One region of the Streptomyces sp. NPDC058470 genome, then DNA from elsewhere that is predicted to be linked to it. Evidence: riboswitches for the same ligand, from Rfam matches in the RefSeq annotation. Region 1 holds a riboswitch; the other holds the start of a gene.
The links. Region 1 has a riboswitch for S-adenosylmethionine ahead of thrC (threonine synthase). Riboswitches for the same ligand answer to the same signal wherever they lie in the genome.
Positions count from the first base shown of each region.

Region 2: linked by a shared signal. The riboswitch ahead of ACFWP7_RS20525 (ABC transporter substrate-binding protein) and the one ahead of thrC (threonine synthase) in region 1 are both predicted to bind S-adenosylmethionine.

Region 1 covers NZ_JBHXMF010000097.1:14,218-21,934, forward strand. Annotated here, with positions in the region: gene ACFWP7_RS40475 (NADH:flavin oxidoreductase) at 1-739, opposite strand, end outside; gene groL (chaperonin GroEL) at 1,056-2,681, opposite strand; gene ACFWP7_RS40485 (cold-shock protein) at 3,085-3,291, opposite strand; gene ACFWP7_RS40490 (MoaD/ThiS family protein) at 3,761-4,036, opposite strand; gene thrC (threonine synthase) at 4,033-5,373, opposite strand; SAM riboswitch class I at 5,391-5,538, opposite strand; gene ACFWP7_RS40500 (glucosyl-3-phosphoglycerate synthase) at 5,718-6,692, shown strand; gene ACFWP7_RS40505 (trehalose-6-phosphate synthase) at 6,769-7,717, shown strand, end outside.
Region 2 covers NZ_JBHXMF010000026.1:89,035-96,751, reverse strand. Annotated here, with positions in the region: gene ACFWP7_RS20550 (threonine/serine dehydratase) at 1-747, opposite strand, end outside; gene ACFWP7_RS20545 (lipocalin-like domain-containing protein) at 1,234-2,307, shown strand; gene ACFWP7_RS20540 (dihydrofolate reductase family protein) at 2,378-2,974, opposite strand; gene ACFWP7_RS20535 (class I SAM-dependent methyltransferase) at 3,099-3,857, opposite strand; gene ACFWP7_RS20530 (YoaK family protein) at 4,229-4,978, opposite strand; SAM riboswitch class IV at 5,441-5,550, shown strand; gene ACFWP7_RS20525 (ABC transporter substrate-binding protein) at 5,942-7,564, shown strand; gene ACFWP7_RS20520 (ABC transporter permease) at 7,627-7,717, shown strand, end outside.

The sequences.
Region 1 (7,717 bases):
CGGGTGTCTCCGCGAGACGGGCGTCGTAGGCCTCCTGCTTCCACTGCGAGTAGCGGAAGACGATGGGGAAGGAGGGGGAGACCGCGGCGCGGACGGCGGCGACGATCTCGGTCGCGAACTTCGTACGGGCGACCAGGTCACCGCCGTACGCGTCGGTACGGCGGTTGGTGCCCTCCCACAGGAACTGGTCGATCAAGTAGCCGTGCGCGCCGTGCAGTTCGACCCCGTCGAAGCCGATCCGCTCGGCGGCGGCCGCGGCCTCGGCGAACGCGGCGACGACCTCGTCCAGGTCGGCCTGGGTCATCTCCTTGCCCGTACCGGCCGTGCCGTCGATCCGCAGACCGGACGGGCCGACCGCGGGGGCGTCCGCGAACGGCGGCTGGCCCGCGCTGCGGACCATGCCGATGTGCCACAGCTGCGGCACGATCTTCCCGCCCGCCGCATGCACGGCCTCGGCGACCTTCGCCCAGCCCGCCAGCTGCTCCTCGCCGTGGAAACGGGGGATGCTGTCGCTCTGCCCGGCCGAGTCGTGGCCGACGTACGTGCCCTCGGTGACGATGAGGCCCACGCCCGCGGCGGCGCGGCGGGCGTAGTACGACGCCACGTCCTCGCCGGGGATGCCGCCCGGGGAGAACTGGCGGGTCATCGGCGCCATGACGATCCGGTTCGGGACGGTCAGGCCGTTGAGGGAGACGGGGCGGGACAGGATCTGGGCCGCGCGGGAGGGAGCGGTTGTCACGTGAGGGCTCCTATGGGGAGAGGTCGGTCGGACGGCTGGCAGGCGAAGGGATGCTCATGCATAGATACATGTGATGGATATCTGCACGCGCATTAGTTCCTGCCAGCAACTTCAACCGCCTCGCCCGTCAGCGCATTCCGGCTCCCGCGCGCCTTCCTCGTGATCCAGGACACGCGTCCGGATCACCCGGAGGGTGTGCGGACACGCGTCCCTACGGCACCCGGAAACGCCCGAGGGCGGCACCCCCTGGGAGAAAGGGGTGCCGCCCTCGGTACGAAGGACGGTGATCAACCGGGAGCCGAGGCCCCTAGGTCGATCAGAAGTCCATGTCACCGCCCGGCATGCCGCCCGGAGCGCCGCCTGCGGCGGCCTTCTCCGGCTTGTCGGCGATGACGGCCTCGGTGGTGAGGAACAGCGCGGCGATGGAGGCGGCGTTCTGCAGGGCAGAGCGCGTGACCTTCGCCGGGTCGATGATGCCTTCGGCGATCATGTCGACGTACTCACCGGTCGCGGCGTTCAGGCCGTGGCCGACGGGCAGGTTGCGCACCTTCTCGACGATGACGCCACCCTCGAGACCACCGTTGATGGCGATCTGCTTGAGCGGGGCCTCCAGGGCGAGCCGCACGGCGTTGGCGCCGGTCGCCTCGTCACCCGTGAGCTCCAGCTTCTCGAAGACCGAGGAAGCCTGGATGAGGGCCACGCCACCACCGGCGACGATGCCCTCCTCGACGGCCGCCTTCGCGTTGCGAACGGCGTCCTCGATGCGGTGCTTGCGCTCCTTGAGCTCGACCTCGGTGGCGGCACCGGCCTTGATGACGGCCACGCCGCCGGCCAGCTTCGCCAGGCGCTCCTGGAGCTTCTCGCGGTCGTAGTCCGAGTCGGAGTTCTCGATCTCGGCGCGGATCTGGTTGACCCGGCCGGCGACCTGGTCGGCAGAGCCGGAGCCGTCGACGATCGTCGTCTCGTCCTTGGTGATGACGACCTTGCGGGCACGGCCCAGCAGGTCGATACCCGCGTTCTCCAGCTTGAGGCCGACCTCCTCGGAGATGACCTCGCCGCCCGTGAGGATGGCGATGTCGCCGAGCATGGCCTTGCGGCGGTCACCGAAGCCCGGCGCCTTGACGGCGACGGACTTGAAGGTGCCACGGATCTTGTTGACGACCAGCGTCGACAGAGCCTCGCCCTCGACGTCCTCGGCGATGATCAGCAGCGGCTTGCCCGACTGCATGACCTTCTCCAGGAGCGGGAGCAGGTCCTTGACACTGGCGATCTTCGAGTTGGCGATCAGGATGTACGGGTCGTCCAGGACGGACTCCATACGCTCCATGTCGGTGGCGAAGTACGCCGAGATGTAGCCCTTGTCGAAGCGCATACCCTCGGTGAGTTCCAGCTCCAGACCGAAGGTCTGGGACTCCTCGACGGTGATGACGCCTTCCTTGCCGACCTTGTCCATAGCCTCGGCGATGAGCTCGCCGATCTGGGTGTCGGCGGCGGAGATGGAGGCCGTGGAGGCGATCTGCTCCTTGGTCTCGACATCCTTGGCCTGCTCGAGCAGGGCACCGGAGACGGCCTCGACGGCCTTCTCGATACCACGCTTGAGGGCCATCGGGTTGGCACCCGCGGCTACGTTGCGAAGGCCCTCGCGGACCAGCGCCTGCGCCAGAACGGTCGCGGTGGTCGTACCGTCGCCGGCGACGTCGTCCGTCTTCTTGGCGACTTCCTTGACCAGCTCTGCGCCGATCTTCTCGTACGGGTCCTCGAGCTCGATCTCCTTGGCGATGGAAACACCATCGTTGGTGATCGTGGGGGCGCCCCACTTCTTCTCGAGGACGACGTTGCGGCCCTTGGGACCAAGGGTGACCTTGACGGCGTCGGCGAGCTGGTTCATCCCGCGCTCGAGACCGCGCCGCGCCTCCTCGTTGAACGCGATGATCTTGGCCATGTGAAGTGGTCCTCCCGGACTGGGGTGGATTGCTCCGGACCGCGCCCGCGCCCGCGACGGACGGCCTGCCTGCCTCGTGGTTCCTTGCCCCACTTGGCCTGCGGGCCTCACTGACCCGGTCCTCGTTGTCACTCTCACCTGCAGAGTGCTAACGCCAATGATTAGCACTCGCCCCTACCGAGTGCAAGCGACTCCGGAAGATCCCCAGGTGAAGCAGGGGGCGCACACGGCGCGAAGACAGCCGGAGGGACCCGCGGACAGCCGGCCGCAGGGGGCGGGCAGACGAGCAGACCGACGAGCAGATGGACGGACAGACGGACGGGCAGACCGAAGGGCCCGCACCCCCTGGTGGGGATACGAGCCCTTCGTCACGTCGAACAGAACTATTCAGTCGGCGCGTGCTTCAGCTGGTCGCCAGCCGGACCATGTCCGCCTGCGGCCCTTTCTGGCCCTGCGAGATCTCGAACTCGACCCGCTGGCCCTCTTCAAGGGTGCGGTAGCCGTCCATCTGAATCGCGCTGTAGTGGACGAATACATCCGCACCACCGTCGACCGCGATGAAGCCGTACCCCTTCTCCGCGTTGAACCACTTGACGGTGCCCTGAGCCATGCCTAACTCCCCTATTACTGGCCCTTGCACAGGACCGCACTTCGCGGGCCCGGGTCAGACCTCACCCCCCAAGGATTGGGGGTGTGCGCCGGAACGCGTCGACCGCGGCTGAATGTATCTGTCCAACTGCCCTCTGCAACAGGTCAATCGGACGAGAATTCTGAGCACGACCGATCGGGAATATGCGGAGAATTCGCAAAGTTTCAGGGCAAGTCGGGCCCCGTAAATGCCATAAACGGCTCAAAGAGGCGGGGCACTTTGGCTACTTCTTGTCGGGCATCGGGCGAGGACTCATATGCGCCCGGCATGAAACCAACTCGAAAGCGAAGCGGCTTCCCCAACTGTACCGCGCTCAACCATACAGAATTGCCCCCTCCGCTTCTCTCACGGAGGGGGCAATTCGATGAACTCTCGGTGACCGCAATTACCTAAGGTAACGGCAATCACCGTAAGTAATGACGCGTGACGGTCAGCCTCCGGCGACGGCCGGAATGATCGAGACGCCCGCGCCGTCCGGCGTCGCCGTCTCCAGGCCCTTCTCGAAGCGGACGTCGTCGTCGTTCACGTACACGTTGACGAAGCGACGCAGCTTGCCCTGGTCGTCCAGGACGCGTGCGGCGATGCCGGTGTGGTTCTGCTCCAGGTCGGCGATCACCTCGCCGAGGGTGCCGCCCTCGGCCGTCACCTCGGCCTTGCCGGCGGTGTAGGTGCGCAGGATGGTGGGGATACGGACGTTGACGCTCATGACGCGAGGCCAGCCTCTCGGAAGGAGTCCAGGTTCGGGCGGATGGTCGCGGTGAGCCCGGTGTCCGAGGCCACCGCGTCCAGGGTCTTGAGGCCGTCGCCGGTGTTGAGGACGACGGTGGTGAGGGTCGGATCGAGCAGACCGTTCTCGATCAGCTTCTTCGCCACACCCACCGTCACGCCACCCGCGGTCTCGGCGAAGATGCCCTCCGTCTGCGCGAGGAGCTTGATCGCGTCGACGATCTGCTCGTCGTTGACGTCCTCCACGGCGCCGCCGGTACGCCGCGCGATGTCGAGCACGTACGGCCCGTCGGCCGGGTTGCCGATGGCGAGCGACTTGGCGATGGTGTGGGGCTTCTGCGGGCGTACGACGTCGTGGCCGGCCTTGTAGGCGACGGACACCGGCGAGCAGCCCTCGGCCTGGGCACCGAAGATCTTGTACGGCTTGTCCGCCACGAGGCCGAGCTTGATCAGCTCCTGCAGAGCCTTGTCGATCTTCGTGAGCTGGGAGCCGGAGGCGATCGGGATGACCAGCTGGTCGGGGATCTGCCAGCCGAGCTGCTCGCAGATCTCGTACGCGAGGGTCTTCGAGCCCTCCGCGTAGTACGGCCGCAGGTTGACGTTGACGAAGCCCCAGCCCTCGCCGGCCGGGTCACCGATCAGCTCGGAGCAGAAACGGTTCACGTCGTCGTAGTTGCCCTCGATGCCGACGAGCTCGCCGCCGTACACCGCGGCCATGACGATCTTGCCCTGCTCCAGGTCGTGCGGGATGAAGACGCAGGAGCGGAAGCCGGCGCGGGCCGCGGCTGCGCCCACGGCGCCCGCGAGGTTGCCGGTGGAGGAGCAGGAGAGGGTGGTGAAGTCGAAGGCGCGGGCGGCCTCGATGGCCTGGGCGACGACACGGTCCTTGAAGGAGTGCGTCGGGTTGCCGGAGTCGTCCTTGACGAAGAGCTTGCCGGGGGTGACGCCCAGCGCGCGGGCCAGGTTGTCGGCCTTGACGAGCTTGGTCCAGCCGGGGTTGATGTTCGGCTTCTCCGCGACGTCCGCGGGGACCGGCAGGAGCGGCGCGTAGCGCCAGATGTTCGCGGGGCCCGCTTCGATGCGCTTGCGGAGGTCCTCGGTCTCGTAGGCCGAGAAGTCGTACGCGATCTCCAGCGGGCCGAAACACTCCTCGCAGGCGAAGAGCGGGCCGAGCGGGACGCGGTGTCCGCACTCGCGGCAGGAAAGCGCGGTGGCGGGGCCCAGGTCGACGGAGTTCGCGGAATCCGGGGAAGTCACGGAGTTCGTGGTGTTTGCAACGGTGCTTGCAGTGGTGCTTGCAACTGTCTGCGCAGCCATGGAGGCGAGGCCCTTTCTCCTCATCTTCCTCACGACGCACTTCGCCGTGAGACGGATTTGGCACCTTCCCGAGCCGGGAGCCTCGCCACATCGACGTGACAAGAACCAGCTGGAGGGTTGCCGGGGCTTCAACGGGCCGTATCCCTCTGCCCCTCTGGATGAGCGGTATTCAGTTGTGCGCCGGACGACCCCCGACATGCGATGGTCATCAGCGTTGTTCAAGACTGTAACCGAAGGCCTGGATGGTGGAGAGAGCCGTCCGAACCGCGAGATGCCAGCGACACACCAAACGCTGCCGCGGCGACGGGCACAAGCATCCCAATGAACGCAAGGGAGAGCCGCACGTGCTTGAAGACGTCGAGCGCTGGCTGAGCACGCGCTCCTGGTCCGTGACCGACCGGCCGCTCAAGAAGCTCATAGCCGCGAAACGATCCACCAACTCCACGGTGAGCGTGGTCCTGCCCGCGCTCAACGAGGAGGCCACGGTCGGTGAGATCGTCTCCATCATCCGCCGCGACCTGATGACCCGCAAAGTCCCCCTCGTCGACGAGATCGTCGTCATCGACTCGGGCTCCACGGACCGCACCTCCGAGGTCGCCGCCGCCGCCGGTGCGCGAGTAGTTCACCGGGACGAAATACTTCCCCGCATCCCGGCCGTGCCCGGCAAGGGCGAGGTCCTGTGGCGGTCACTCCTGGTGACGAGCGGTGACATCGTCTGTTTCATTGACGCGGACCTCAAGGAGTTCTCGTCGGACTTCGTCTCCGGGATCGTGGGGCCGCTGCTCACCGATCCGGGCGTGGACCTGGTCAAGGCGATGTACGACCGCCCGCTGAACCTGCCGGGTGAACCCACCTCCGGCAGAACCGCGGCCGGTCAGGGCGGCCGTGTCACCGAACTGATGGCCCGCCCCCTGCTGAACATGCACTGGCCGCAGCTGGCCGGCTTCGTCCAGCCGCTCGGCGGCGAGTACGCGGCCCGCCGCACCCTCCTGGAACAGCTCCCGTTCCCCGTCGGATACGGCGTGGAGCTCGGCATGCTCGTCGACGCGCTGCACCTGGTGGGCCTGGACGCGCTCGCCCAGGTCGACGTCGGTGTGCGCAAGCACCGGCACCAGGACGGCCAGGCGCTGGGCCGGATGTCCGCCGCGATCTACCGCACCGCACAGCTCCGGCTCGCCCGCGGCCACCTCATCCGGCCGGCCATCACCCAGTTCGAACGGGGCGAGTCCGGCTTCGAGCCGCGCACCTACTCCGTGGATACGGAAGAACGGCCTCCGATGGCGGAAATCTCGGAGTATCAGTCACGCAAAGCGGCGTAAACCGTCGACGGTATACGTCTGCGCGGTACCCCGTCCGTACGTTTGAGCGTTTCCGGGCCGGGCTAGATTGACGCGTATGGCTTCCACGGCTTCGACTGCTGCTTCCACGGCATCCCCGCAGGGCTCCCACCGGATCCTCGTCGCGTCCAACCGCGGCCCGGTCTCCTACGACGTGCGCGAGGACGGCGAGCTCCAGGCCAGGCGCGGCGGCGGCGGCCTGGTCTCGGGCCTGTCGGCGATCGGCCCGGACGCGGGCGCCCTGTGGGTGTGCTCGGCGCTCGGCGACGGGGACCGCGAGGCGGTGAGGCGCGGGGTCGGCGAGGACGGCGTACGGATGCTGGACATCGACGCCGAGGTGCACGCGGACGCCTACAACGGCATCGCGAACTCCGTGCTGTGGTTCGTCCACCACATGCTCTACCAGACGCCGCTGGAGCCGGTCTTCGACATGGAGTTCCGGCGACAGTGGGCGTCGTACGAGGCCTACAACCGGGCCTTCGCGCAGGCGCTGGCCGACGAGGCGGCCGAGGGCGCCGTGGTGGTCGTACAGGACTACCACCTGACCCTCGTCCCCGGCATGCTGCGGGAGCTCCGCCCCGACCTGCGGATCGGGCACTTCTCGCACACGCCGTGGGCGCCGGTCGACTACTTCCGCATGCTCCCCGACGACATCGCCGAGCAGGTGCTGCGCGGCATGCTCGGCGCGGACCGGCTCGGCTTCCTCACCCAGCGCTGGGCGTCCGCGTTCACCGCGTGCGCGCAGGAGCTGGTCGGCGGCCTCGGTGACACCCGTGTCGGCGTGCACGGGCTCGGCGCGGACGCGGACTTCCTGCGCGAGCGCGCACACGAGGCGGATGTCGCCGAGCGGATGGCCACCCTGCGTGAGCAGATCGGCGAGGGCCGGAAGGCGATCGTGCGGGTCGACCGCACCGAACTGTCGAAGAACATCGTGCGCGGACTGCTGGCCTACCGGCAGCTCTTGGAGGACCAGCCGTCCTGGCGCGAACGGGTCGTGCACGTCGCCT
Region 2 (7,717 bases), on a different contig from region 1:
CAGGAGGAGGTCCTCCAGGACGGCCGGGATGGGACACCGGCCGGCGACGCCGTCAGCGATGGTGTTGGTCGAGTCGGTGGTCACGACGCGCCGCCTGCGCCACGAGTGGGTCATCGCCGGTGCGCCCAAGGGCTGGACGCAGATCACCTCGACTCCGGGAGCCAGGGCCTTCATCACGTGCCCCACACCGGTGGCCAGCGCCCCGCCGCCGAGAGCGATCAGGACGGCGTCGAACGACGGCACGGTGTCCACCAGTTCAAGGCCGATGGTCGCCGCGCCCTCGCAGGTCTCGAGGTCGAGGCTGTCTTCGACGAGCCGGATACCGTCGTACCGCGCGATGGCCGCCGCCCGCTCGCGGGCCAGCTCGTGGTCGCCGTCCACCAGTTCCAGACTGGCACCCAACGCGCGGATGCGATCAAGCTTGGCCACCGTCGCAAAGCGGGAGGCCACGACGGTGACGTCGAGCCCCCGGCCGCGGCCGGACCAGGCGAGGGCTTGGCCGAGGTTGCCCGCGCTGGCGCACACCACCGCTCGCGAGGCATCGTCGGCGAGCAGGCTCGCGACCACCTCGGTGCCACGGGCCTTGAAGCTGCGGACCGGGTTCGCCGTTTCGAGCTTGATGCTCACCGTGCACCCGAGGTCGGGCTCCAGCGCCTCGCAGCGGTACAGCGGAGTGTCGAGAAAGATCGGGTCGATCACCCGGCGAGCCGCCCGGATCCGGGCGGTGTCGAGACGCGTCTGCTGCACGACACAGCAGCGTAGCGCCACGGTCAGGGTCAGGGTCAGGGTCAGGGTCAGGGCACTTGAGCCCCGACGTCGGATCGCCCGGCCCGTTTGACGGGCGAGCTTCCGCCTGCCTGCGGACAGGGCAGGCGGACGCTCGCCCATCAAGCGGGGCCGCCGGGAACGGCGTACCGACCGAGGACTTGAACCTGCGCCGGGCCAAGTGATGCGACACCGTGGTTACGGATGGGTTCTTCCTGCCCGACCGCGCCGCGCCGCGCCGGTGATGTCTGCCCTCCTGGCCAAGGAGGGACCTGCCCTCTTTCTCCGCATCGGCCGACGCCTAAGGACTGCGCCTTTGAGGACTACGCCTCAGGACTGCGCCGAACGCGGACGGGAGAAAGGAAAGGGTCAACGTCGGCGTCGGATGAGCCGATACCAACCATGAACTCACCGCACGACTGCAGAGGGAAAGGGGAGACGACGATGTCCCGCACCGAGGATTGCCGCATGGCGGATCGGCCGGCCGACTACCAGCGTCTGGGGATCGCCAGGGGCGAGATCGCGCCCTGGGAGGACGGCTTCCGCTCGCGCCCCGGCGGCCCCGGAACCTTCGAGTGGTGGTACTTCGACTGCGTCCTCGACGACGGATCCACCCTCGTGATCAACTTCATGGTCAAGGACTTCCGGGTCGGCAAGGGCGTCAACCAGCCGCCCGCGCCAGTGGTCACCATCGAGCTCGACCGGCCGGACGGCACCCACATCGAACGGACCTCACCGGAGTACCCGGACGACCACGACTTCGGCACCGACCGGTGCGATGTTCGCATCGGCGACAACCGCTTCAGCGGTGACCTGCACACCTACCGCATCCACGCGGACGTCGACGGCGTCGTCGCGGACGTCACCCTCACCGGGCAGGTCCCCTCCTGGCGGCCGGAGACCGGGCACGTCACGTTCGGGGAGGAAAAGCACAGGTACTTCGCCTGGCTGCCCTCCGTCCCCCAGGGCCGGGTCGAGGCCACCCTCACCATCGACGGCACGACCGAGACCCGCACGGGCACCGGCTACCACGACCACAACTGGGGCGACGCCGAGATGGCGCGTCTCATGCACCACTGGTACTGGGCGCGCGCCGAGGCAGGCGACTACACCGTGATCGCCTCCGACATCACCGCCGCGAAGAAGTACGGCTCCGCCGAGATCCCCATCTTCATGCTCGCCAAGAACGGCGAGATCCTCGCCGACCGCGCCAACCTGGTTCGCTTCACCAAGTCCGACGAACACCCCGACCCGGTCACCGGAAAGCCGGTCGCCAACACCCTTGTGTTCGACTACGACGCGGCCCCCGAGGGCGGCGAAGGGTTCCGGGTCACCTTCCGCCGCGAGAACACCATCGTCCAGAACCGCATGATCGAATCCCTCAAGGGGGCGAAACGGATCCTGGCCAGACTCGCCGGATTCAACGGTGCGTACATGCGCTTCACAGGCCAGGTCACCGTCGAGCACCTCACACACGGCGAGGCCGTCGACAGCGTGAGCGCACCGGCTCTGTGGGAACTCATGTACTTCGGCAAGCACTGAACCGGCTCCGGCACAGCGGCGGGCGTCAGCGCGGGCTTCCTCCGTCGGTGGCCGCCCGGCGCCTCCCGGCCTACCCCTTGTCGACCGGCCGGTAGGTGCACACGTTCACGCCCGTGCCGCTGGTGACGGTCGAGACCAGTTGGAGCGTGCGCAACGCACCGTCGCCGGGGAAGATCGACTTACCGCCACCGAGGGTCACCGGCATGATCATGAGCCGGAGTTCGTCGACCAGGCCCTCGCGCAGAAGGGTGCGCACGAGCGTGGGACTCCCCATGACCAGCAGGTCCCCGCCCTCCGTCTCGCGCAGCTTGCGGATGTGGGCGACGGCCTCATCCCCGGGGATGTGCGTGGTGTTGTTCCACGTCAGGTCGTCGTCGCCCAGCGTTCGGGAAACGACGTACTTCGAGATGGCGTTCATCCGGTCGGCGAACGGGTCGCCGCCCCGCTCGGGCCACGCCGCAGACATCGACTGCCACGTGCGGCGCCCGAACAACAGCGCGTCGGCCTTGGCCAGCGCGTCGGCGAAGGCGCCGCCCACCACCTCCGGATCGAAGAACGGGTGGGTCCAACCGCCGTGAGCGAAGCCGCCCTCGGTGTCCTCGTCGGGTCCACCCGGTGCCTGTACGACGCCGTCCAAGCTCATGAATTCACTGATCACGATGCGCATGGGACTCGCTCCTCTTCCTCACGCCAAGGGTTACGGCAACCACGCCAAGGGTTACGGCAACTACCCCAAGGTCTACGGCCATGGAGACTGCCGCGTCGCTGGAAAGTCATCGCTGCCTTCCGCATCACCTGTCCAGCCCCTGGCGAGGGTTTCCCATCGTCTCCGCAGGAGGGCGCGCCGAACGGGGGCGGTAGTACGACGCGACGGCCGGCTGGCCGGTGTAGTTGGGGCCCGCGTGGGGGTCGGCGCCAAGGTAGGTGAAGGGCAGGGTGATGTGGCGGCCGCCCCGCAGGCTGAGGCGGTGGTGGCGGGCCGAGTAGTGGAAGCCGGCGGCGCGCAGTGCGGCGAGGACCGGGCGGGAGGCATCACCGCCGTCGGGTCGCCGCAGCGTCGAGGGGTCGAGGTGGGCGACCAGCAGGCCGGTGCCGGTGAGCCAGGAGGCGGCCCGCTCCAGCAGTGCGAGCCGGTCGCCGATGTAGTGCAGTCCGTGGACGCAGGTGACCAGGTCGTAGCGGCGCTCCGCGGACCACCCGCCGAGGTCTGCGGTGATGAGTTCGAGGCCGTCGGGCAGCGCTGCCTGCAACCGCGGGCCCACCAGGTCCACGCCGGTCAGTGCGGCTTGCGGAAGTCGCTTGGCCGCTTCGCGTAGGGCCAGCCCTTCTCCGCTGCACAGGTCCAGCCATGAAGGGGCGGAGCGGCGGTTGCTCTCGTTCAGGAACTCCGTGGGAGCGAAGCCGAGTTCGCGGGGGTAGCTGTTGACGCCGGCCAGAGCCCGTTCGCGGTTCATGGCGCTGTTGGCCACCACCGAATGGCCGGCCAACTCGTCGTCCTTGATCAACCGGGGCGGCGGCTCGGCTGTTGTCCGCGAAGTACCGTCGATCATCGCACCATTGTGCGGTACGACCGGTCGTTGCGGGCGAACCCAGGGGCCACGGGCCTCGGCGAAGCCGCGGATAGCGGGTGCCGCCTCCCGAGGACGGCGGCCCGGTCGGCACGGGGCCCCGGGCCGACTACCCAGCCGCGGACGGCAGCCACACCACTTTCAGGCGGAAGACGGCCTACCGGCTCGCCTCGCGTAAGGGATGCAGCCCCGAGACCGGCCGCCCGCCCGTGCGTTGCAGCTCACCACGGTCCTCAAGCCGCATCCTCGCCACAGCGCCGGTCAGCCCGAGCCGGTACGACCGTCATGTCTGCCGTACCGGCACCGAGGCGAGGATCCCGCTCACCAAGGCGGTGATCCCGCTCGCGGACGCTCTATCGCGCAGGTTTCTGCTTCAACATCACGGAGGCGATCGCGACGACGAGTGCGATAACGACCACTGGCAGCACCGGCGCGTAGGTATGCGCGTGGCTGAGCATCCAGTCTCCGACGAAGGCGCCCGCCACCATGCCCACCAGGACCCCGGTCAGGCGACGTACCGCGGCGGGCTTGAGAGACCAGGTGGTGATCCCGGAAATCCAGCTGATGAAGGTGGCCGTGGCCGCCGTGGTGGAAATGCCCGGCACATGAAGCGACCGAACGGCATTCATCTGCAGACCCATCGCAAAGGCGTTGAGGGCGACCAGGATGTTGGACACGAGGCTGGACGGAGACGCCGCCATCCACACGACGATGAAACCGACCTGCGCCACCGTCGCGACGCACAGTGCGATGGAGACACGACGCGGCCACGCTTCGAAGATCTGCGAGTCCTCCATCTCCTCGTCGCCGTTGAACGCGGTCAGGATCCGTGTTGCCAGCGCGGCCCCCACGGCGAACGCGGCAAGTGAAATCACCACGCGAACGGGATCCGGGCCGGCGGGCGGCCGCGTGCCGGCTACACCAAGTCCGAGAAACACCAGGTTTCCGGTCTGGAACGCCGTGAAGACCTTCCCGAAGGAGAGAAAGCAGATCGCCTCGAAGACGCCTGACGAGAACGCCAGGGCGACAAGCAGCCAGTCACGAATGGCCAGCAGTTCCGGTGCCGCGTGCGCGGCAGCCAGGTCCACACGCCGGTCATCCACGGGTTCGGCTCCTCCGTCGCCCCGGACCGGCAGGGTCGGGGCGGCAGATTGAGTGTCCCGAGAACGTTCGAGTCGAGACAGCCGGCCGTGGGTGTTTTGCAGGCTGCTCCATTGCATGCCTTTCCCTCCAAGCGCTCAGAGTCGGCAACTCGCCCCGACTAGTTGCTAGGTACACATTTATCTCCCGCGTTCAGGATGTGACCACATCCGGGAAAAAGCCACATATTTGGGCGAAACCTTACTCAGGTTTCAGCAAAGAACTACGAAGGCCCTCTGGAATGACGAAACAGACAGGGCCGACGATTTCTTGAGTCGGGGCGCCTCGGACCCGACCGGCGGCCGGTCAGGAGAGTTCGGAAGGCCGTTTCCGGTCCTTTCGCCACTCGATCCGCCGTGCCGTGCGTGGCCCAACTCGCCTGTCGGCATTGACGGATCATGGCGACGCTCGTTAGCGTTCCAAGCGGCATTGAGTGTCAGCGTCAAGCCCTGGCTCGTTGATCGGCAACCCTCCGCCGCGGTGGGGTGCTCCAGGTGAAAGCCCGGCGGGGTCATCGACCCCGCAAGCGCGTGGCCCCTTGACCGGGCCTGAGATCGGGAGGACGAGCGTGCCGAACAGCAGTGATCTCAGTGCCTCGATCGCGGCCGCCGCGGTGTTCTCCGGATTCTCCCGCCGACGCCACATCGACCTGCAGCTCTTCACCAGCTGTCTGTGTCACGACTGATTGCGTCCCTGCCTCACCGCCCTCCTGACTGACGTTCGCCGACGGCTTTGACGCCGCGGGCGACTCCCTGCGGGCTCTCACGGCGCTGTCGGAGTCCGCGGCACTGTCACGCCTTCGTCGGCACCCTTCCCCCAGACACCTTCCGGATATTTCCGTCACTTCGCCCAGGTCTGCTCAGGGCCACTTCGCCTTGGTCTGCACCGGTACGTGCGCGGTGACTTTGGAGTAGGAGAACCCGTCCGTGATATCGCATCCGGATTCCCGACCCACCCGGTGGGCGGCACTCGCCGCCCTTGTGACCAGCAGCGTCCTGCTGAGTGCCTGCACGTCGAGCGACAGCGCCGGCTCGACCAGCGACAACGGCCCGGCCAAGTCCGGCGGCACACTGACCTTCGCAGTGGGTTCCGACGTGGGCTGCGTGGATCCGCAGCAGGTGGGCAGCAACGACACCATTTACTCACTGCGCCAGATCGTGGACTCCCTGACCGACCAGGATCCCAGGACCGGCAAAATTGTGCCGTGGCTGGCGAAGAGCTGGGAAGTCAGCTCCGACACGACCACGTTCACCTTCCACCTGCGATCAGGTGTCACCTTCAGCGACGGGACACCGCTGACCGCGCAGGTGGTCAAGGACAACTTCGACGCGGTACCGAAGCTCGGCGCCCTGGGGACCCTGGCCCAGGGGTACTTGAGCGGCGTGGACAGCACCACCGCGGTTGACCCGCTCACGGTGCGGGTCGAGTTCAAGCAGCCGAACGCGCAGTTCCTGCAGGCCACGTCGACGCACTCGCTGGGTATCGAGTCGGCGGCGAGTGCCCTGCAGAGCCCGCAGGAGAAGTGCAGCAAGGGTGTGGTCGGGTCGGGGCCGTTCACGCTGGAGAGCTACGTGCAGAACCAGGCGATCACCTTGACCAAGCGCAGCAAGTACGCCTGGGGTTCGTCGCTGTGGACCAAGCAGGGCGAGGCGTACCTGGACAAGCTGGTGTTCAAGGTGGTGCCCGAATCGGGCGTGCGCACCGGCAGCCTGCAGTCCGGTCAGGTGGACGCGATCAGCAGCGTCGGCAAGGCCGACGAGGCGGCGCTCACGGGTGGCCAGGTGAACCTGCAACGACGGGCGAATCCCGGTGCGGTGTTCAACCTGGGGCTGAACAACTCCCGCCCACTGCTGAAGGACGCGAAGGTGCGTCAGGCGCTCCTGTTCGCCATCAACCGGCAGCAGATCGTCGACACCGTGTTCCCGACCGGCACCAGGCCGGCGACCAGCATCCTGGCGTACACCACACCGGACTACGCGGACCAGGGCTCCGACCTGGTCTTCGACACGGCGAAGGCGAAGTCCCTGCTGGAATCGGCCGGTTGGAAGGTCGGCAGTGACGGCATCAGATCGAAGAACGGCACCAAGCTCAGCCTGATCGTCAGGTGGTTCGCCAACGCGGCCACCAACCAGCCGACGCTGGAGCTGATCCAGCAACAGCTGAAGGCGGTCGGGGTCGACGTGGTGCTCAAGGAGACGCAGACCGCCCAGTTCGCCACGATGCTGCAGTCCGGCGACTTCGACGCGTCGTGGGGCAACCTGACCCGCGCCGACCCGGACATCCTGCGCAGCCAGTACTCCACCGAGCTGGCCAACCTCTACCACCTGCCGACGAGCCCGCTGGACTCGGCGCTGACCCAGCAGGCGGCAACGGCCGACGCGGCCAAGCGGAAGGAACTGGTCGGCCAGGCACAGCAGTTGATCGTGCAGAACGCCTACGTCATTCCCGTGGTGGAGCTGCAGACCCAGCTGGGGGTGGCGAAGAAGGTGCACGACCTCAGGTTCGATGCCTCCAGCCGGATCCAGCTGCACGACACCTGGATCGGCTAGCAGCCGGTGGATGCGCGACAGAGCGTCCGATCCGGTCGTCGGCTGCAGGAGGTGGGCAGGGAATGCGTCGCTATGTGATCAAGCGTCTCGCACAGGCACTCGGGGTGCTCTGGGCGGCGTACACGGTGTCGTTCTTCGTACTGAACTACCTGC